2 linked regions of the Aliidongia dinghuensis genome follow. The main gene of each other region encodes a partner of the protein of the gene in region 2 in a complex. Links are inferred from orthologs where the notes say so. Each region holds a gene or a part of one and is shown on either strand. Other genes may lie near its edges. The genes, in order: uvrB and IEY58_RS11850.

The links.
Region 1: the proteins of IEY58_RS11850 (region 2) and uvrB are in contact, whole or in part, in a crystal structure (PDB 7EGT), measured with the Thermus thermophilus proteins. The link is inferred for Aliidongia dinghuensis from one-to-one orthologs. Residues at the interface, in WP_096412145.1 of Thermus thermophilus: His654, Arg656, Phe657, Gln666, Asp668, Glu669, Lys680, Arg681, Leu682, Ser683, Lys685, Tyr686, Ala687; in WP_096411307.1 of Thermus thermophilus: Glu23, Leu25, Arg26, Asp27, Gly28, Glu29, Arg30, Phe31, Arg55, Glu326, Asp327, Phe328, Glu379, Ser382, Gln383, His398, Gly400, Arg401.

Annotation. Positions count from the first base shown.
Region 1 is NZ_BMJQ01000022.1:61,651-70,767, reverse strand. Bases 2,177-5,146 are described here. They hold uvrB (excinuclease ABC subunit UvrB), read right to left. Parts: upstream 4,766-5,146; coding sequence 2,588-4,765; downstream 2,177-2,587. Other genes in these bases: IEY58_RS30040 (SDR family oxidoreductase), read right to left, coding at 2,177-2,579. In the rest of the region: excinuclease ABC subunit UvrC, read right to left, coding at 1-1,014; folB (dihydroneopterin aldolase), read right to left, coding at 1,362-1,793; more of IEY58_RS30040, read right to left, coding at 1,803-2,176; IEY58_RS30030 (methyl-accepting chemotaxis protein), read left to right, coding at 5,305-6,996; IEY58_RS30025 (hypothetical protein), read left to right, coding at 7,526-8,710; IEY58_RS30020 (2-hydroxyacid dehydrogenase), read left to right, coding at 8,769-9,117. UniProt on the Escherichia coli protein: The UvrABC repair system catalyzes the recognition and processing of DNA lesions. A damage recognition complex composed of 2 UvrA and 2 UvrB subunits scans DNA for abnormalities.
Region 2 is NZ_BMJQ01000005.1:286,988-296,101, reverse strand. The notes cover bases 2,088-5,054. They hold IEY58_RS11850 (ATP-dependent helicase), read right to left. Parts: upstream 4,701-5,054; coding sequence 2,475-4,700; downstream 2,088-2,474. Other genes in these bases: IEY58_RS11845 (SLC13 family permease), read left to right, coding at 4,908-5,054; IEY58_RS11855 (50S ribosomal protein L11 methyltransferase), read right to left, coding at 2,088-2,416. Outside these bases: IEY58_RS11875 (DUF1127 domain-containing protein), read left to right, coding at 1-109; IEY58_RS11870 (DUF1127 domain-containing protein), read left to right, coding at 183-380; IEY58_RS11865 (hypothetical protein), read right to left, coding at 523-933; IEY58_RS11860 (hypothetical protein), read right to left, coding at 930-1,415; more of IEY58_RS11855, read right to left, coding at 1,505-2,087; more of IEY58_RS11845, read left to right, coding at 5,055-6,182; IEY58_RS11840 (M14 family metallopeptidase), read left to right, coding at 6,194-7,333; IEY58_RS11835 (GNAT family N-acetyltransferase), read left to right, coding at 7,354-7,839; IEY58_RS11830 (acyltransferase family protein), read left to right, coding at 8,014-9,087. UniProt on the Escherichia coli protein: A helicase with DNA-dependent ATPase activity. Unwinds DNA duplexes with 3'-5' polarity. Translocates on single-stranded DNA with 3'-5' polarity. Initiates unwinding more efficiently from a nicked substrate than double-stranded DNA.

The sequences.
Region 1 (9,117 bases), on a different replicon or contig from region 2:
GTTGTCGTAGAACTGACCGATGAAGGCGGCCAGCACCTCGTCACTGCCAAGCGCCCGATCGTGGCTCGGGAAATAAGCGCGGTTACCCCAGTTCTGGCCGGCGCGGAAGAAGAACACCTGGACGGAGGTGTGCCCGCCTTCCTGGTGTGCGGCGATCACGTCGGCGTCGACCAGACCCTCGACATTGATGTCCTGGTGCGCCTGGATATGGGCGAGCGCCCGGATGCGGTTGCGGATAACCGCCGCGGTCTCGTAATCGAGCTGATCGGCCGCCGCGGTCATCTCCTCGACCAGGCGGGCGTTGATCTCGCGGCTGTGGCCGGTCAAGACCGCGCGCGCCTGGTCGACGAGCGCCAGGTAATCCTCATCACTGATCCGGCCGACGCAGGGCGCCGAGCAACGCTTGATCTGATACTGCAGGCACGGGCGCGTACGGCTCTGATAGATGTTGTCGGAGCAGGAGCGCAGCAGGAACGCGCGATGGAGCGCCGTAATCGTGCGGCCGACCGCCCCCGCCGATGCGAAGGGGCCGAAATATTCACCGCCCTCGTTGCGCGCACCGCGATGCTTGGTCAATTGCGGCACCGGGTGGGTCGAGCGCAGGTGGATGTAGGGGAAGGATTTGTCGTCCCTGAGCAGCACGTTGTAGCGCGGCATCAGGGTCTTGATCAGGTTGATCTCGAGCAGCAGCGCCTCGACCTCGGTATGGGTCGTGACCACCTCCATCCGGGCGGTCTCCGCAACCATGCGGCGAATGCGGTTCGAGAGGCTGGCGAGTTGGGTGTAGTTCGTGACCCGGTTCTTCAGGTTGCGGGCCTTGCCGACATAGAGCACGTCGCCGGCAGCGTTCAGCATGCGATAGACGCCGGGGCTGCCGGGCAGCGTGCGGACGGTCTCGCGAATGACGGCGACGCCGGATGCGATGGCACCCTCCGCCGGCAGCTCAGCTTCGAGCTCGAACTTCCGGCTGTCCGGTGCATTGTCCTCAGGCGGTGGTACCGGCCTTTCGGCCATCGTCGGCTCCCGTTTTTCCCCGCGTCAGAGGGGCTTCAGAATTTCGTCACGCCGCGGACATGTATCCACGGAATCTGTGGATAAGTTTGTGGGCAAGGGTCGGAAATAGAGGCGGACTCCGCACCAACCCTGGAGATTCTAGCCCATGATCAAAAAATAGGCAAAAGTCACAACATATTGAATTTGCTACATTTTTTTCTTGTCAATGGAAATGACCGGTCCAGAACGAGGGGCTTGGTGGCGGCTCTGGCTGTTTTGCGCCGCAGCGAGTTCGGCTGTGAACAACTGAACCCCTTGAAAAAGGCCCTGCGACACCCTGTCAATGCGGGAGTCAAGTCGGATTCGCGTCAGGAATTATGCCTGACGATGGCGACCCCGACGCTCGCGACATCGTCGTAGACGTCTAGCTTTTCGATCTGCACGCGTGCAGTGCGAATGCGCGGATCGGCGAGGCACAGGCCCGCGATCCGCTCGGCGAGCGTCTCGATCAGGCGGACATGACCGGCATCGACGACGCGCCGGACGGCGGAGATGATCTCGTCGTAGCAGACAACGTTCCGTAGATCGTCATCGATCGGCTCTGCGGTTTCGAGCGCGTCCAAATCGAGATTAAGGCGCACGCGTTGCTTGTTCTCATGCTCATGGGCGTGCACGCCGATCGAGCACATCATCACCAGATCGCGCACGAAGACGCGGCGCAGCATGCTGGCAAGCGGGCCGGGCTCGATCGCCACCGCGGGGCGCAGGGTCTGGGTCGGCTTACGGATCGTCTCGGACATCGTCTCTTCCTAGTCGACGACGGAAATGGACTGCTTCGGCTGGGCCCAGCCCAGATGCTGGCCGCCGTCGAGCGCCAGCATCTGTCCGGTCATGGCCCGGGCCTGCAACAGGAACCAGACGGCCTCGGCAATTTCCTCGGGCGAGGTGCCGTGGCCGAGCGGCATGTCGGCGCACTGCTGGGCGAACTGCGCTGCGGTCTGGTGGGTCGAGGGCAGGGTCGGGCCGGGCCCGATGCCGTTCACCCGGATGCGCGGCGCGAGCGCCAGCGCCATGGTCTGGGTCAGCGTCCAGAGGCCTGCCTTGCTTACAGTATAGGTCACGAAATGCGGCGTCAGATTCCAAACGCGCTGATCGATCAGGTTGATGACAGCGCCCTCGGCCTCCTCAGGCAATTGGCTGGCGAATGCCTGCATCAGCACGAAGGGCGCCCTGAGGTTCGCCTCCATGTGCCGGTCCCAGCCGGCGCGCGTCGCTGTCGCGACCGAATCATATTCGAACGTGGAGGCGTTGTTGACCAGCACACCCAGGGGGCCGAGCGCGCCCACTGCGGCCGGCACCAGCAATTCGACTGACGCCTCGCGGGCGAGGTCGGCCTCGAGCGCCACCGCCTTGCCGCCCTGCGCGCGGATCTCGGCCACGACGGCCGCCGCCGCCTCGGCCGAGCGGTTGTAGTGGACGGCGACGGCGAAGCCGCGGCCGGCAAGATCGAGCGCGATCGTCCGGCCGATGCGCTGGCCGGCACCGGTCACGAGAGCGGTGCGGGGGAGATGTTCGGAGAGGGGCATGAGTTCCGTCAGGGTCCTTGGCGCCGACGACTGCGCGCTCGGGAGCGAGCCGCCTCGCGTGGCCGGCTGCCGGACTTGCCGCCGGTCGAACGGCCGGCCGGGTGCGGTGCCGCATAGCGGGCCGCAGTCTCGGCCAGGCCCGGCACGGCCGAGGCCGGCAGGCCCAGGTCCATCTGCTCCAGCCGCTTGATCTCGTCGCGCAGCCGTGCCGCCTCCTCGAACTCGAGGTCGGCCGCGGCGGCGCGCATCTGCTTCTCGAGGTCGGCGATCACCGCCTTGAGATTCGAGCCGGCATAGTGGCTCGCGGCGGACTCGCCAAGATCGACGGTAACGCCGTCGCGCTCGTAGACCGAGTTAAGAATGTCGCCGATCTGCTTCTTCACGCTCTCGGGCGTGATGCCGTGGGCGGCGTTGTAGGCCTGCTGCTTCTCGCGCCGGCGGCCGCATTCATCGAGCGCCGCCTTCATGCTGTCGGTGATGCGATCGGCGTAAAGGATTGCCCGGCCTTCGACATTACGCGCGGCGCGGCCGATGGTCTGGATGAGCGAGGTGCGCGAACGCAGGTAACCCTCTTTGTCGGCATCCAGGATCGCGACCAGCGCGCATTCCGGAATATCAAGGCCTTCGCGCAGCAGGTTGATGCCGACCAGCACGTCGAACGCGCCCAAGCGCAAGTCACGGATGATCTCGATCCGCTCCAGCGTCTCGACGTCGGAATGGATGTAGCGCACGCGGATGCCGGCCTCGTGCATATATTCGGTCAGCGCCTCGGCCATCTTCTTGGTGAGCGTCGTCACCAGCACGCGCTGGCCCTTGGCAGCACAGGTCTTGCACTCGGCCAGGAGATCGTCGACCTGAGTCTCCGTCGGCCGGATGATCGTCACCGGGTCGATGAGGCCGGTCGGACGCACGACCTGCTCGGTGAACACGCCGCCGGTACGCTCCATCTCCCACGGGCCCGGCGTCGCCGACACGAAGATCGACTGGCCGCGCATCGCGTCCCATTCCTCGAACTTGAGCGGCCGGTTGTCCATGCAGGACGGCAGGCGGAAGCCGTATTCCGACAGGGTCGACTTGCGCATGTAGTCGCCGCGGTACATGCCGCCGATCTGCGGCACGGTCACATGGCTCTCGTCGACCACGATGAGCGCATCGTCGGGCAGGTATTCGAACAGGGTCGGCGGCGGCTCGCCCTTCTTGCGGCCGGAGAGGAAGCGGGAATAGTTCTCGATGCCGGCGCAGGAGCCGGTCGCCGCCATCATCTCGATGTCGAACGTGATGCGCTGCTCGAGCCGTTGCGCTTCCAAGAGCTTGTTTTGGGCGTAGAGCTCTTCCAGCCGCTCCTTGAGCTCGACCTTGATCTGCTCGATCGACTGAATGAGCGTCGGACGCGGTGTCACATAATGGCTGTTGGCGTAGACGCGGATCTCCTTCAGCGCCTGCACCTTCTCGCCGGTCAGCGGGTCGATTTCGTGGATCGATTCGAGCTCGTCGCCGAACAGCGACAGGCGCCAGGCGCGATCCTCGTAATGGGCCGGGAAGATCTCGATCGTGTCGCCGCGCGCCCGGAAGGCACCGCGCTGGAAGCCCAAGTCGTTGCGCTTGAACTGCAGCTCGACCAGCTGCGCCAGCAGGAAGGTGCGGTCGACCCGCTGGCCGGCCTTGAGGTCGACGACCATGCGCGAATAGGTCTCGACCGAGCCGATGCCGTAGATGCAGGACACGCTCGCCACGATGATGACGTCGCGCCGTTCGAGTAGCGCCCGTGTGGCGCTATGCCGCATCCGGTCGATCTGCTCGTTGATCGAGCTTTCCTTCTCGATATAGGTGTCGCTGCGCGGGACGTAGGCTTCCGGCTGGTAGTAATCGTAGTAAGAGACGAAATACTCGACCGCGTTCTCTGGAAAGAAGCTCTTCATCTCGCCGTAGAGCTGGGCCGCCAGCGTCTTATTCGGCGCCAGCACCAGCGCCGGGCGCTGCAGCGTCTGGATCGTGTGGGCGATGGTGAAGGTCTTGCCGGAGCCGGTGACGCCGAGCAGCACCTGGTCGCGCTCACCCTGGATCAGCCCTTGGGTCAGTTCCGCGATCGCCGTTGGCTGGTCACCCGCCGGTACGAATTCCGAGACGAGGCGGAAGTCGGCGGGAATGTCGGCGAGCGGTTTCTGGGCAGTCGGCACGGGCGGCATGGCGGGAACATAATGCGACGGGTCCTGCGACGCCAGGGGCCGGATGCCTGGGCTGCGGACAGCTCCCGCCAGCACAAGGTAGATTTTCGGGTGATTGGCGCATCCGTCAGTTTACTTGGATTTCTCCATAAAGCTCAGACAAAAAAGTATCTGATTGGCTTTTATGAGACTTCCTGTGCCCGTAAAGGGACTGATCGCGACCTGCAAGAGTACTTGTAGAGAGTTTGAGTCATCTTCTCACGGAGAGCGTTCAGAGACGCTTGACCTCATTGTGCGAAGTTTGCAATTTTATAGAAAAATCTGCAAAGACTGGCGTGCGAGCTATTCAAATCAGCAAGTTCACGCCTATTTAATCTTTCGATGATAACACGCGACAAGCGGGCGCCGGCATGAAAGCGGGCGCTGTTACAGGGGAGGGGGCGGCCGGCGGTCGCGCCCCTTTTTGTTTGCGTGAGCCTAACGGCGCGAATTGGCTCGGTTCGTGCACCGCCCACGGGTCGGGAATGGTCGATACTGTCGAATCTTGGGGAATTGAGAGAATGATGAGCGTCTGGCGCGACCTGTCCATTCGAGCGAAGCTCGTGGCCGCCTTTTCCGTATTGATCTTCCTGTTCGCCGCGTCGGGCGTCTCGGCGATCCAGAACTTCAGTGCGTTCAATGCGATCGCGACTGACATGGTCGAGAACTACCAGGCGTCGCTCGAGCAGCTGGACGCGATGAAGGAACAGATCTACCAGTACCGGCTGACCTGGGCCAAGTCGCTGATCTTCAAGGACGATCCGAAGCAGCTGGCCGTGTTCGACCAGTCCTTCCCCGCGCTCAAGGCGAAGCTCGACGACGCCGAGCGCCGCTACGAGCGGACCATTACCAGCGCCGAGGAACGGGCGCTCTACGACACGTTCAAGAGCAACGCCGACCATTACGTCGAAGGCGTCGGCACGGCCATGGCGCTGCTGCGCGCAGGCAAGGTCGCCGAGGCCACGACCGTGGCGGATGAGCTCAGGACGACGGCAACCGCGCTCGCCGATGCCCTCTCCAAGGACATTCACCTCAACATCGTGGGCATGCACCAGGATGCCGAGGCCGCAAGCAGCCGGTACACGAGCGGCCGGATCGTGATCCTCGCGATGGTCGGCGTCGCCCTTGTGATCGCGGTCTGGGCCGGCTGGACCTTGGTCAGCAGCATTGCGGGGCCGGTCCGGGAATTGACCGGCGCCATGCGGCGGCTCGCCGACCATGACCTCGAGGTGGCGGTGCCGGCGCGCGGCCGCGGCGACGAGATCGGCGCCATGGCGGCTGCGGTTCAGGTGTTCAAGGACAAGATGGTCGAGGGCGATGCGCTGGCGGCGGCCCAGGCCGCCGAGCAGGCGGCCAAGGAACGGCGTACCGAGGCGCTCGAGGCGCTGGTGCGCGATTTCGAAGGCAAGACCGCCGAGCTCGTCCGCTCGCTGGCTGCGGCCGCGACCGAGATGCAGGCGACGGCCAATTCCGTGGCGGCGGCGGCCGACCAGACGAACCAGCAGTCGAGCGCCGTTGCCGTGGCAGCGGAGCAGGCCTCGGCCAACGTGCAGACCGTTGCGTCGGCGACCGAGCAGCTGGCCGGTTCGATCAAGGAGATCGGCCGGCAGGTGACCACATCGCGCGACATCGCCAAGCAGGCGATTGCTGCTTCCGAGGCGACCGGCCACACCGTGCAGGCGCTGTCCGAGAGCGCCCACAAGATCGGCGAGGTGGTTCAGCTGATCTCGACCATCGCCGGCCAGACCAATCTCCTGGCCCTGAACGCGACGATCGAGGCGGCGCGTGCCGGCGAGGCGGGCAAGGGCTTCGCAGTGGTGGCATCCGAGGTCAAGAACCTTGCGAACCAGACCGCGCGCGCGACCGAAGACATCGAGAAGCAGATCGGCGAGGTCCAGGGGCTGACCCAGAAGACCGTGGGCGCGATCGAGCATATCAGCCACACGATCGCCGAGATGTCCGATATCGCGCTCGCCATCGCGACCGCGATCGAGGAGCAGGATGCCACGACCGGCGAGATCGCGCGCAGCGTCTCGGAAGCGGCGAAGGGCACGGAGGACGTCGCGCGCAACATTGCCGGCGTTCATCAGGCGTCGGCGACGACCGGGGCGGCGGCCAGCCAGATCCTGGGGGCGTCGGGCGATCTGTCAAAGCAGGCGGAGACGCTGAGCGGCGAGGTCGGCGGCTTCATTGCCGGCGTCAAGGCCGCCTGAGGCGCGCCGGCCGCACAGGCCCGGGGCAAGGTGTGCGGCACCTTCCCCGGCCGCTTGCCGAGCCGCGCTGGTCATCACTGCAATTTTCAGTTTTGTTTCTGATCGAGAGGGGATGCCGCGTTCGAGATATCGTTAAAATTAGAATCTCATGCGGTGAAAATGGTTTGTTAATTTTTTCGTGACTCACAAAGATTCTTGTTGAAAACGCAAATTTTATGCCCCAACCTAGAATTGCAGAATAAGAGCAATAGCCACATGCGTAAGAGTATGTGGCTATTTTTTTCTGGGCATCCATAGAACCTTTCACGGGAATGTTTCAGCCTGCCTGCTCGTAGCGAAGCCTGACCAAAATCTATTTGGGGCAGGGCCGTCCGGTACTGTTTCCAATAAAAGATCTGGGGTGGAGCGCCTCCGGAGCCGGCCGCCTGCATTCTGCTGGAGCGATCCAGATGAATCCCCGAATAGAGGTATTCATATGTCCAGATCATTGATTCTCGGTTGCTGTTCTACAGGTGCCAAGTATACGCCGATGAATCACCGGAATACCGGTGACAAGATCCTCGACGAGATCTGCAATGGAGAGCGCATTGCCGTCGGAATCGAGGAGATCCGCGCGGAACTCCGGCGGATTCACGGGATCGGCTGTCGCTATTACCACTATCATGCGCGCAATTTCATGACCCGGGAGCAGACGACGGACAATTCCGTCTATCGCGACATCGGCAGCGATGCCCTGTCGCGCCACCCGGACCTGGTGCTGAGCTACGGCGCCAGCCGCAACGGGCCGGAGGTCATCGAGAACATCAGCCGATTCGGCGAGTGGGAGCGCGTCAGCCACGCCGACCTGCCGATCGACGCTGGCGGCGCGCATTTCATCACGATGCAGGCGGCGATCGAGTTGCAGATCCTGCGCGATTTCGAGGATGCCGGCCGGCTGGTGACGGCCGAATATGCGCAGAGCCCGGCCTTCCTCGCCGATATCGCGGGCTACGTGCCCTCGACGCGGGCCGAGGACGTCAAGCTCGAGACCAACTCGACAGCCAATGGCGGCAATTACGGCCGGTCGTCGCCGGCGATCCAACTCGAGACCTATGCGGCTGCGGTCGAGGCGCGGCGCCGACGCGGGCTGTTCGACGAGGTCGAGTGGGTCCAGTTCGAGCGCAGCCTGGCGATGACTCGATTCGCGATCGAGCATGAGGCGGTCCGGCTCGCGGATCGTGGGCAACTCAACATCACCCTGCTGTTCGGCTTCTCGCCGAAGCTGCCGTTCCCGACCAGCTATGCGGAGTTCCGCGCGGTCGTCGCGGCGGCCAAGGGGCTCGAGCGCGACCTAGAAACCGGCGAAAGGCGGCGGCAGGTCACGATCTCGGTCGGTGCCGCGGTGCTGCCGCAGCACGCGGCGAAGGCGGTGGGTCCGCTCGACGTCGGCCGCGACCGCGGGCGTCGGGTGACGGCCTTGCAGCGGCTCGCGGCCTATGCGGCTCAGGAGGACAGCGAGGTCGACGTGCTGCGCGTCGGCATGGAGGACTCGCCCTACCTCCTCAGCGAGGACGGCGCGATCCGGCCGACCAGCAATGTCGAGCTGTGCGAGGTGGCGGCCGAGGAATTGCATCGCCATGGCGTTGCGGTGCTGACGGACGGCGCCCGGGTCGCAGGACGACTCGGCTGCGCGGTGGATGTGCCGACGGAAGGAATCGGCATCGCCGCCGAATGAACGGGACAGGCGAGGGCTGCCCGGCAGCCCTCGTCGACCAAACGAGAGGATGAGACCAGTGGCTATACTTTGTCTGCTGCACCAGGCCTACGGCAAGAAGCTGATCGGCGCGATCCGGGAGGGGCTGCCGGACGAGGACATCCGGGAATGGCCCGAGGCCGGCAACCCGGACGACATCGAGATCTGCATGATCTTCCGCATGTCCCCAGGGTTCCTTGCGCCCTATAAGAATCTGAAGCTGATCTCGGCGACCGGCGCCGGCGTTGATCATTATCTGCTCGACCCGGAATTCCCGCGGCACCTGCCGCTCGTGCGCGTGGTCGACGAGAGCTTCGCCGCCCGGATGGCCGACTACGTTCTGAGCTGGGTGATGTTCCACCATCGCGACATCGCCCATTACCTCGACG
Region 2 (9,114 bases):
CCCGTTCGTCGTCAGCCCGAAGGCCGATCTCGCCGCCGAAGCCCGCCCGGTCTTCACCGCCAACGGCCCCGTCGCCGCCAACAACCACGTCGAACAGCGCGCCGCGTAACCCGCGGACGCCCTGTCCGGCGCCACCCGGCGGCCTGACGGGTTCGACCCTCATCCCAAAGGGGGGATGAAAGATGAGCACTGCTGCTACCTTGTCCACCACGCTGCCCGGCCAGTCCGGCGGCCCCATCCATCTGCTGCTCGCGGCCTATCGCCACGTGCTGGCCCGCGTCGAGCGCGCCCGCATGGTCGAGCATCTGAGCGGCCTTGACGACCGTCTGCTCGCCGACATGGGTCTCGGCCGCAGCGATCTCTGGACGCTGTTCCGCTGAGCCGCCCGCAGCGCGATCCCCGCGCTGCCGATTCCGTCAACCACCCGCCGACGCCCGGCGACCCGCCTCCGATCATCGGACCCGGGTCCGTCCCCGCGTCGGCCTGGGTGGTATGCGCTTCCGACACCTGACCGGCCTCTCATCAGCCTGCGTCGCGGCATTGCAGCGTTGCAACGTCCGCCTTCCCGCCGATCGACCGGAAAACCAGGTGTTTCTCCCAGACGTCTTCGCCTTTCGCGTGGCGGATAAAGACTTCACACATGCCGTCGCCGGCCGTTTCGCAACGGCCCGTCACGACGTTTCGGCCATCGACCTGATAGGCGAATGCCTGGGCGAGAATCTGCCCAACCGCGATCTGCTGGTCGGGTTGCGTCGCATCGGTGCAAAGCGAGTCCTTGCCCACCATGCTCGTCGAAATCGCCATCAATTCCTGTAGCGGACGAATCGCCGTGATCGGATCCGGGCGGGCCGGTCGCGTTTTAGTCTGGTCTGCCGCAAACGCACCGTGGATCGCCATGGCGATAACGCCGATGCCGATGAGCCAGCGCATCATGGGACCTCTCCAAAATAGAGCGAGATGCTCGTGCCATGATATGTGCGCTTAAATTTCAAATGAAAGGATTCGACGGAAGCGTCTCTCACGACCGCGTGGCGCCCATTACTATAATTCCAAATTTTCCCCATATAGCAGATGCCGACATGCTTTTGAGGGCCTTGGCCCATCCTGTTATTGATCATGTTTCGGTTGGCATCGGTAACGAAGATCAGAAGCCCGTCCGTGCCAGGCGGTCGGTTGTCCCACGGGCCCCGCGAACGGAGGCCGTTATAAAGCTCGTTGACACGAATTGTCGCACCGGTATGCCGAGTGGCGTAGTTCATATCGCCGCATAGCGTCCCGATCGTGATGCCGAGCGCGTGACTGACGAAATGTGCGCAATGATTTTCAGCGTCCGGGTGATAGCCCCGGTCGCAAATTTTAGCGATAGGCTTGCCGAGATACGCGTCGAGATCGGCCGCCTTCATATTGAATGACATCGCTCCTCCCGGGCACAATTGACTGGCTCCGATCGAACGATCTTGCGGCGAGTTGGTTCCACCTCTGGTAGCGAGTCATCAACCGTTCCTCACGGCCATGCCTTCTCGAACACCAGCGTGTGCCAGCCGGCCCGCGGGATGCGGCCTTTGAAGGTCAGCCCCGCATTGCGATGGGCCGCCGCCACGTAGGTCTCCTGCCTCGCCAGCAGCCCCGACAGGATGGCGATGCCGCCCGGTGCCAGGTGATGCGCCAGGTCCGGCGCCATCTTGGCCAAGGGGCGCGCCAGGATATTGGCGAAGATCAGGTCGTAGGGGCCGGCGGCACTGACCGCGGCCGCCCGATAGCCGTCGCTCTCACGGCTCACGACCAGATGCTGCACGCCGTTCGTCACCACATTCTCGGCCGCGACCCGGACCGAGTTGCGGTCGATGTCGCAGGCGAGCACCGACACGTGCCAGGTCTTGGCCGCGGCGATCGCCAGGATGCCCGTGCCCGAGCCCATGTCGAGCACGCGCCGGCGTGGCCCACGCTTGGCGAGCCGGTCGAGCGCCAGAAGGCAGCCGGCCGTGGTCGCGTGCTCACCGGTGCCGAACGCACTCGCCGCGTCGATCTCGAGCCCGATGGTGCCCGCGGGTGGCGGCTCGACAATGTGCGAGCCATAGACGAAATAGCGGCCGATATGGAGGGGCGGGAAGCTCTCCTGGTTCTGCCGCACCCAGTCGACGTCCGGCAGCTGCTCGAGCGTGACGGCCGGCTGGACGACTCCAAATTGCAGGGCGACCAGCGCCAGGCCGCCCTCGACCACGGCCAGATCCGGCTTGCCCTGGACGAAGGTCTCGACCTTCCACGGGCCCTGGGGCTCGGTCTCGAACGCACTGATGGCGCCGCCCAAGGCCTCCAGCACCTGGGCGAAGCCTTCGGCCGAGAATTCGTCCGGCGCTTCGAGCGCCACACGCCACAGCGGCGCACCGCCCTTGGGCCAGGTCGATGTCGGGATCATGACTCTCCGGATATCCTCTGCTCTCAGGCTTTCTGTGCTCTCAGGCTTTTTGCCCGAATCAGGCTTTCTGAACGAAACTGTCCATGACGCGCTTCTCGCCGGCATGGTCGAAATTGATCGTCAGCTTGGCGTCCTCGATCTCGCGCACCGTGCCGGTGCCGAATTTCTGGTGAAACACCCGGTCGCCGACGGCGAAGCCGCCAACGGCGCGGATCTGCAGCCCCTCGCGCGGGCCGCCCCCCGGCAGCGGCCGGACGATCCGGCGATAGCCACCGAAGCTCGAAGTCTCAATATCGTCGAACGCACCGCGGCCCACAGGCGCCCGCATCCCATACATCCCTTGCGCCGTCTCGGCCTCGATCTGGTCGTGCGGCAGCTCGTCGACGAAGCGGGACGGCAAGGCACTCTGCCACTGGCCGTGCATGCGCCGGTTCGCGGCATAGGAGACGTCGGCCTTGCGCTTGGCGCGCGTCAAGCCGACATAGGCGAGCCGCCGCTCCTCCTCGAGCCCCGCCTGGCCGTTGTCGTCGAGTGCCCGCTGGTGCGGGAACAGTCCTTCCTCCCAGCCCGGCAGGAAGACATGGGCGAACTCCAGCCCCTTGGCGGCATGGAGCGTCATCAGAGTGACAAGGTCGCCGCCCGATTCGATCGCATTGTCCATGACCAGGCTGACATGCTCGAGGAAGCCTGCGAGCGTCTCGAACTCGGCCATGCCGACGATGAGCTCCTTCAGGTTCTCGAGCCGGCCCGGCGCCTCGGGCGTCTTGTCGGCCTGCCACATGGCGGTATAGCCGGATTCGTCGAGCACGACCTGGGCCAGCTCCGTATGCGGCAGCCGCTCCGCCTCGCGCCGCCAGCGGTCGAAATCGCGCACGAGCAGCGCCACCGCCTTGCGCGCGGCCGGCTTCAGCTCGTCGGTCTCGACGACGCGCCGTGCCGCCTCCATCAGCGACACGCCCTGGCCGCGGCCCACCATGTGCAGCGTCTGGATGGTGGCCGTGCCGATGCCGCGGCGCGGCGTGTTGACGATGCGCTCGAACGCGAGATCGTCGTCCGACTGGTGGATGAGGCGCAGATAGGCCAACGCGTCGCGGATTTCCTGGCGCTCGTAGAAGCGCGGGCCGCCGACGACGCGATAGGGAATGCCGGTCGTGATGAAACGCTCTTCGAACTCGCGCATCTGGAAGCTGGCACGCACCAGCACGGCGACCTCGGACAAGGGCGTACCGCGGCGCTGGTCGGCCTCGATCTCGTCCGCGACCCAGCGGGCTTCCTCCTCGCCATCCCACATGCCGCGCACGCGCACCTTGTCGCCGGCGGTCCCCGCGGTCCACAGCGTTTTGCCGAGCCGGCCGGCGTTATGCGCGATCAGATGGCCGGCGGCATTCAGGATCTCCGGCGTCGAGCGGTAGTTCTGCTCCAGCCGGATGACGGTGGCGCCCGGAAAATCCTGCTCGAAGCGTAGGATGTTGCCGACCTCGGCGCCACGCCAGCCGTAGATCGACTGATCGTCGTCGCCGACGCAGCAGATGTTTTTATGCGACTGCGCCAGCAGCCGCAGCCACAAATACTGCGAGATGTTCGTGTCCTGGTACTCGTCGACCAGGATGTAGCGGAACTTGCGCTGATAGTCGGCGAGGATCGCCGGCTGGCCGAGGAAGATCGTGAGGTTGTGCAGCAAGAGGTCGCCGAAGTCGGTCGCGTTCAAGGCGCGCAGCCGCTCCTGGTACTGGCCGTAGAGCTTGACGAGGCGGCCGTCGGCGAGATCGCCCGCGTCCTCGCCGTCGACCTTGTCGGGCGTCAGGCCGCGATCCTTCCAGCGCTCGATCACGGCGAGCACGGCGCGCGCCGGCGAGCGCTTGTCGTCGATACCCTCCGCCGCGAGCTGCTGCTTCACCAGGCGAAGCTGGTCGTCGGTGTCGAGGATGGTGAAGTTCGACTTGAGGCCGACCGCTTCGGCATGGCGCCTGAGGATCCGGGCGGCGAGCGCATGGAACGTGCCGAGCCACATGCCCTCGGCATCGGCGCCGATGAGCCGCTCCAGCCGCTCGCGCATCTCGCGCGCCGCCTTGTTCGTGAAGGTGACGGCGAGCACCTGGCTCGGATAGGCTCGGCCGGTCATCAGGATATGGCCGAGCCGGGTCGTCAGCACGCGCGTCTTGCCGGTGCCGGCGCCGGCCAGCACCAGCACGGGCCCCTCCAGCGTCTCGACGGCCTGGCGCTGCGGCGGATTGAGGTTGGCGAAATAGGCCGGTTCGCCCGGCCGATCGGAAATCAGCGACATGGGACGCACCTTACCGACACGTCACCCGTGATCAAAGTGCCACGATCGGGACGGCGCTCGCCTATGCAAGGCGATTGAGACCGTTTAGCGCCTTCCGCTCGGCCGAGAGTTCAGCCACGCTCTTGCCCGATTGCCTTTCCTCGTCGGGCCGCCTCGCGTGGCCGCGATCGATCACCTGTAGCCGAGAGTTCCGGGCCGGGACCCACGATGACCGCCGTCAAGATCTACCTCATCTTTCTGCTGACCTACGGCGGCATGGCGGCCGGACGGCTGCCGTGGCTCCGGGTCGACCGGACCGGTATCGCGCTCCTGGGCCTGATCGCGCTCTTGGGCACCGAGGCACTGACGCTCGATGAGGTCGGCGCGCGCATCGACATGCCGACGCTGGTCCTGCTGTTCGCGATCATGATCATCTCGGCCCAGTTCATCGCGTCGGGCTTCTGCGACTCGGTGATCCAGCGCATCGGCCGGGCGCCGGGCAGCCCGCTCCGGATCCTGGGCCTGACGGTCGCAGCCTGCGGCGGGCTCTCGGCGTTCCTCGCCAACGACATGCTGGTCTATTGCATGACGCCGCTGCTCGTCGACGTGGTGCGCGCGCGCGGGCTCGATCCCAGGCCCTATCTCATCGCCATGATCGCCGCGGACAATGCCGGCTCGGCCGCGACCATCATCGGCGCGCCGCAGACCATCCTGGTCGGCCAGCTCGGCAACCTGCATCTGCCGACATATCTTTGGGCGTGCGGCGTACCGGCGATCGTCAGCCTCGGCATCGTGTTCGCGGTCGTGGCCTTCCTGTGGCGCGGGCGCCTCGAACTGCCGAGCGACGGCTTCGCCGAGGAGACCCTGCCGCCGGTCGCGTTCCGCACGCACGACCGGACCCAGACCAACAAGGGCATCGCCGCCGTCATCGGCTTGCTCGCCCTGTTCCTGACCGACCTGCCGCGCGACGTGTTCGCCCTCTCGATCGCGGCCCTGCTGCTGCTCAATCGCAAATTCACCTCGACCGCGATGATCGCGGCGATCGATTGGCCGCTGCTCCTGCTGTTCACCTGCCTGTTCGGCGTGACCGGCGCGCTCGGCAGCACGGCGCTGCCCGGCCTGCTGGTTGACGGGCTGCAGTCGATCCACATGCTGCCCGACAGCCTGATCGTGCTGGCGCCGCTGATGCTGTTCCTGTCAAACACGATCGGCAACGTGCCCTCGGCGATCCTCCTCTTGCAGATCTGGCTCGACCCGCCGCCGGGCGCGCTCTATGGCCTGGCGCTGCTCTCGTCACTTGCCGGCAACCTGCTGCTGGTCGGCAGCCTGTCGAACCTGATCATCGTCGAGCGCGCGGCCGAGCGCGGCGTCAGGCTGCGCGCCAACGAATTCGCCCGTGCCGGCATCCCGATCACGCTGGCCTCGATGGCGATCGCCGTCATTTGGCTCTACATCACCGGCATCATGCCCTGGCTGCCGGTCGTCGACGCCGCGGCGAACTGAAAGCGCTTCCCATGAAATCGGTCGAACTGAAACGCCTCAAACCGTCCAGCCCCGGCACGAGCCGCCATGTGAAGATCCTGCGCTATGGCACACCCGGCGCGGCACCCAAGGCCTATCTGCAGGCGTCGCTCCATGCCGACGAGCTGCCGGCGATGATGGCGGCCCATCACCTGGAAAAGCTGCTCGACGCCGCCGAGGCCCGGGGCGAGATCCTGGGCGAGGTTGTGCTGGTGCCGGTCGCAAACCCGATCGGCCTCGCCCAGATCATCGACGGCAGCCACTTGGGCCGCTACGACTTGGCGTCGGGTGAGAATTTCAACCGCTCCTTCCCCGACCTCGCGGCGCTTGCGGCCGACCGGGTCGCGGGCCGGCTCGGGCGCGACGCGGCCGAGAACGTCCGGACCATCCGCGCAGCGCTGGTGGCGCTGCTCGATGAGTACCAGCCGCAGGGCGAGCTTGCGAGCCTGCGCCAGATCCTGATGCGCGAGGCGATCGACGCCGACTACGTGCTCGACCTGCATTGCGACAACGACGCGCTCATGCATCTCTATCTGGGCGAGGCGCGCTGGCCGGACGGCGCCGACCTGTCGGCCGAGCTCGGCAGCGTCGCAACCCTGCTCGCGGCCGATTCGGGCGGCACGCCGTTCGACGAGACCTTCAGCAACCTGTGGGCCGAGCTGCGCCGGCGCCTGGGCGGCGAGACGCCGATTCCCGACGCCTGTCTCGCCGGCACGGTCGAGTTCCGCGGCCAGGGCGACGTCTCGGACGCGCTCGGCGCCAAGGACGCAGCCGCCCTCTTCCGCTTCCTCATGCGCCGTGGCCTCGTCGCGGGCGATCCCGGCCCGCTGCCGGAACCGCTCTGCGACGGCACGCCGCTCGCCGCCGTCGACGTGCTGCGCGCGCCCGTCGGCGGCATGGTGGTCTATCACGCCGAATTGGGCGAGCACGTCCGCGCCGGCCAGGTCGTGGCCGAGATCGTCGATCCGCTGGCGGAGGATCCCGCCGCCCAGCGCACGCCGGTCGAGACCATCGCCGATGGCTTGTTCTTCGCCCGCAAGGTCAAGCGCCTGGCCCGGCCCGGCCAGGCCATCGGCAAGGTCGCCGGTGCCGTGGCGCTGCCGACTCGCACCGGCGCCCTGCTCGATCCTTGAGACCCGGAGTTTCGGACCCCATGCCCAGAATCCACCTGCGCGACGCGACACCGGATGACGTGCCCGTCATTCTGGCGCTGATCCGCGAGCTTGCCGCCTTCGAGCGTGAGCCGGACGCCGTCGTCGCGACCGAGGCCGACCTGCTGCGCGACGGCTTCGGTCCGGAGAAGCGCTTCGGCTGCCGAGTGGCCGAGCTCGACGACCGAGTCGTGGGCTTCGCGCTCTGGTTCTTCAGCTATTCGACCTGGCTCGGCCGCGCGGGGATCTATCTCGAAGACCTCTATGTCGCCGAATCGGCCCGCGGCCACGGTATCGGCCGCCGGCTGATCATCGACATGGCCCAGCTCGCCGTCCGCCACGGCGCCCAGCGGCTCGATCTTGCCGTTTTGGACTGGAACCCGGCGCGCGGCTTCTACGAACGGCTCGGCATCAAGCATCGCTCGGACTGGCTGCCCTATCGGATCGACGGCGAGGCGCTGGAGCGGGTTGCCGCGGAGGCGGATTAGCCACTTCTATCTAAAAGTGCCGCCATTTCGAACTTTTTGCGCTGCCATCCGTTCGTCCCCTCGTTTGCGGGGAGAAGCATGGCACCGGCAGCGATGGAACGACCTGGCGATATCGAAAGCCGGCAACCGAAGGTTCGTGTCGATGAAAGACATGCCTCCGAGGGGCACGTCTTCATGGCCCTGGACGGGCTGCGCGGTGTCGCGGCGATCAGCGTCGTCATCTTCCACTATAGCGGCCATCTCGGCTACCGGCTGCTGCCGCACGCCTCGCTCGCCGTCGACTTCTTCTTCGCGCTGAGCGGCTTCGTCATCGCGCACGCCTACGAGCGACGGTTGCGCGAGGGCCAGCGCTTCGGCGACTTCATGCGGCGGCGTCTTGTCCGGCTCTATCCCCTATTCTGGATCGGCATGACGCTGCCGCTCGTCGAGCTCGGCTTGGCAGCCGTTCTCCGGCTGCCGCACCTGAACAGCGCCGGGGCCCTCGCCGCCTATCTCTGCGGCCTGCTGTTCCTGCCGGTGCCGAGCGTGGTGTCGCCGTTCCCGGGGTTCATCTATCCGCTGAACGACCCAGCCTGGTCACTGTCGCTGGAAGTCGCAGTGAACGCGCTCTACGCGCTCTGGGCGACCCGGCTGACGGATGGGCGCCTCGTCGCGCTGCTCGCCGCTGCCGCCGTTGCCCTTGTCGCCGCCGCCCTCTTCTGGGGTGGCCTTGAAATCGGCAACAGCTGGTCGACCTATCTTGGTGGCTGGAGCCGCGTGCTGTGGTCGTTCTTCGCCGGCATCCTGCTCTATCGTCTGTACCGCCGGCGGCCTCACGGCACGCTCGGCGTGCGGACCGGTGCGTTGCTCGCCCTGGTGGTCCTCGTCCTCTTCGCGATGCCGGGCACCGGCCCGTGGTTCGGTCTCTTGAGCGCGCTCGCGGTCTTTCCCGCGATCATCTGGATCGGCGCCACGGTAAAGCTGACCGGCCGCGCCGCCGGGCTCGCCCACTGGCTCGGCACCACCTCCTACGCGCTCTACATCACCCATCTGCCGGTCCTCGGTCTCGTGCTCCTGGCCTGCCGGGAATTCGGCGTGGCACCGGAAGCCGCCTTCCTGCCCAGTCTCGTGGCGGCCGTGCTGGGCGCAGTCGCCGTCGCCTGGCTGCTGGACGGCATCTACGACATTCCGATCCGTCGGTGGCTCGCGGCACGCGGCCGGCGCCCTCAAGCGCCGGCGCTGGTTGTCGCCGAAGAGCAGGGCCGATAGCGCCCGTTCACGACCGGCCCCGCGATT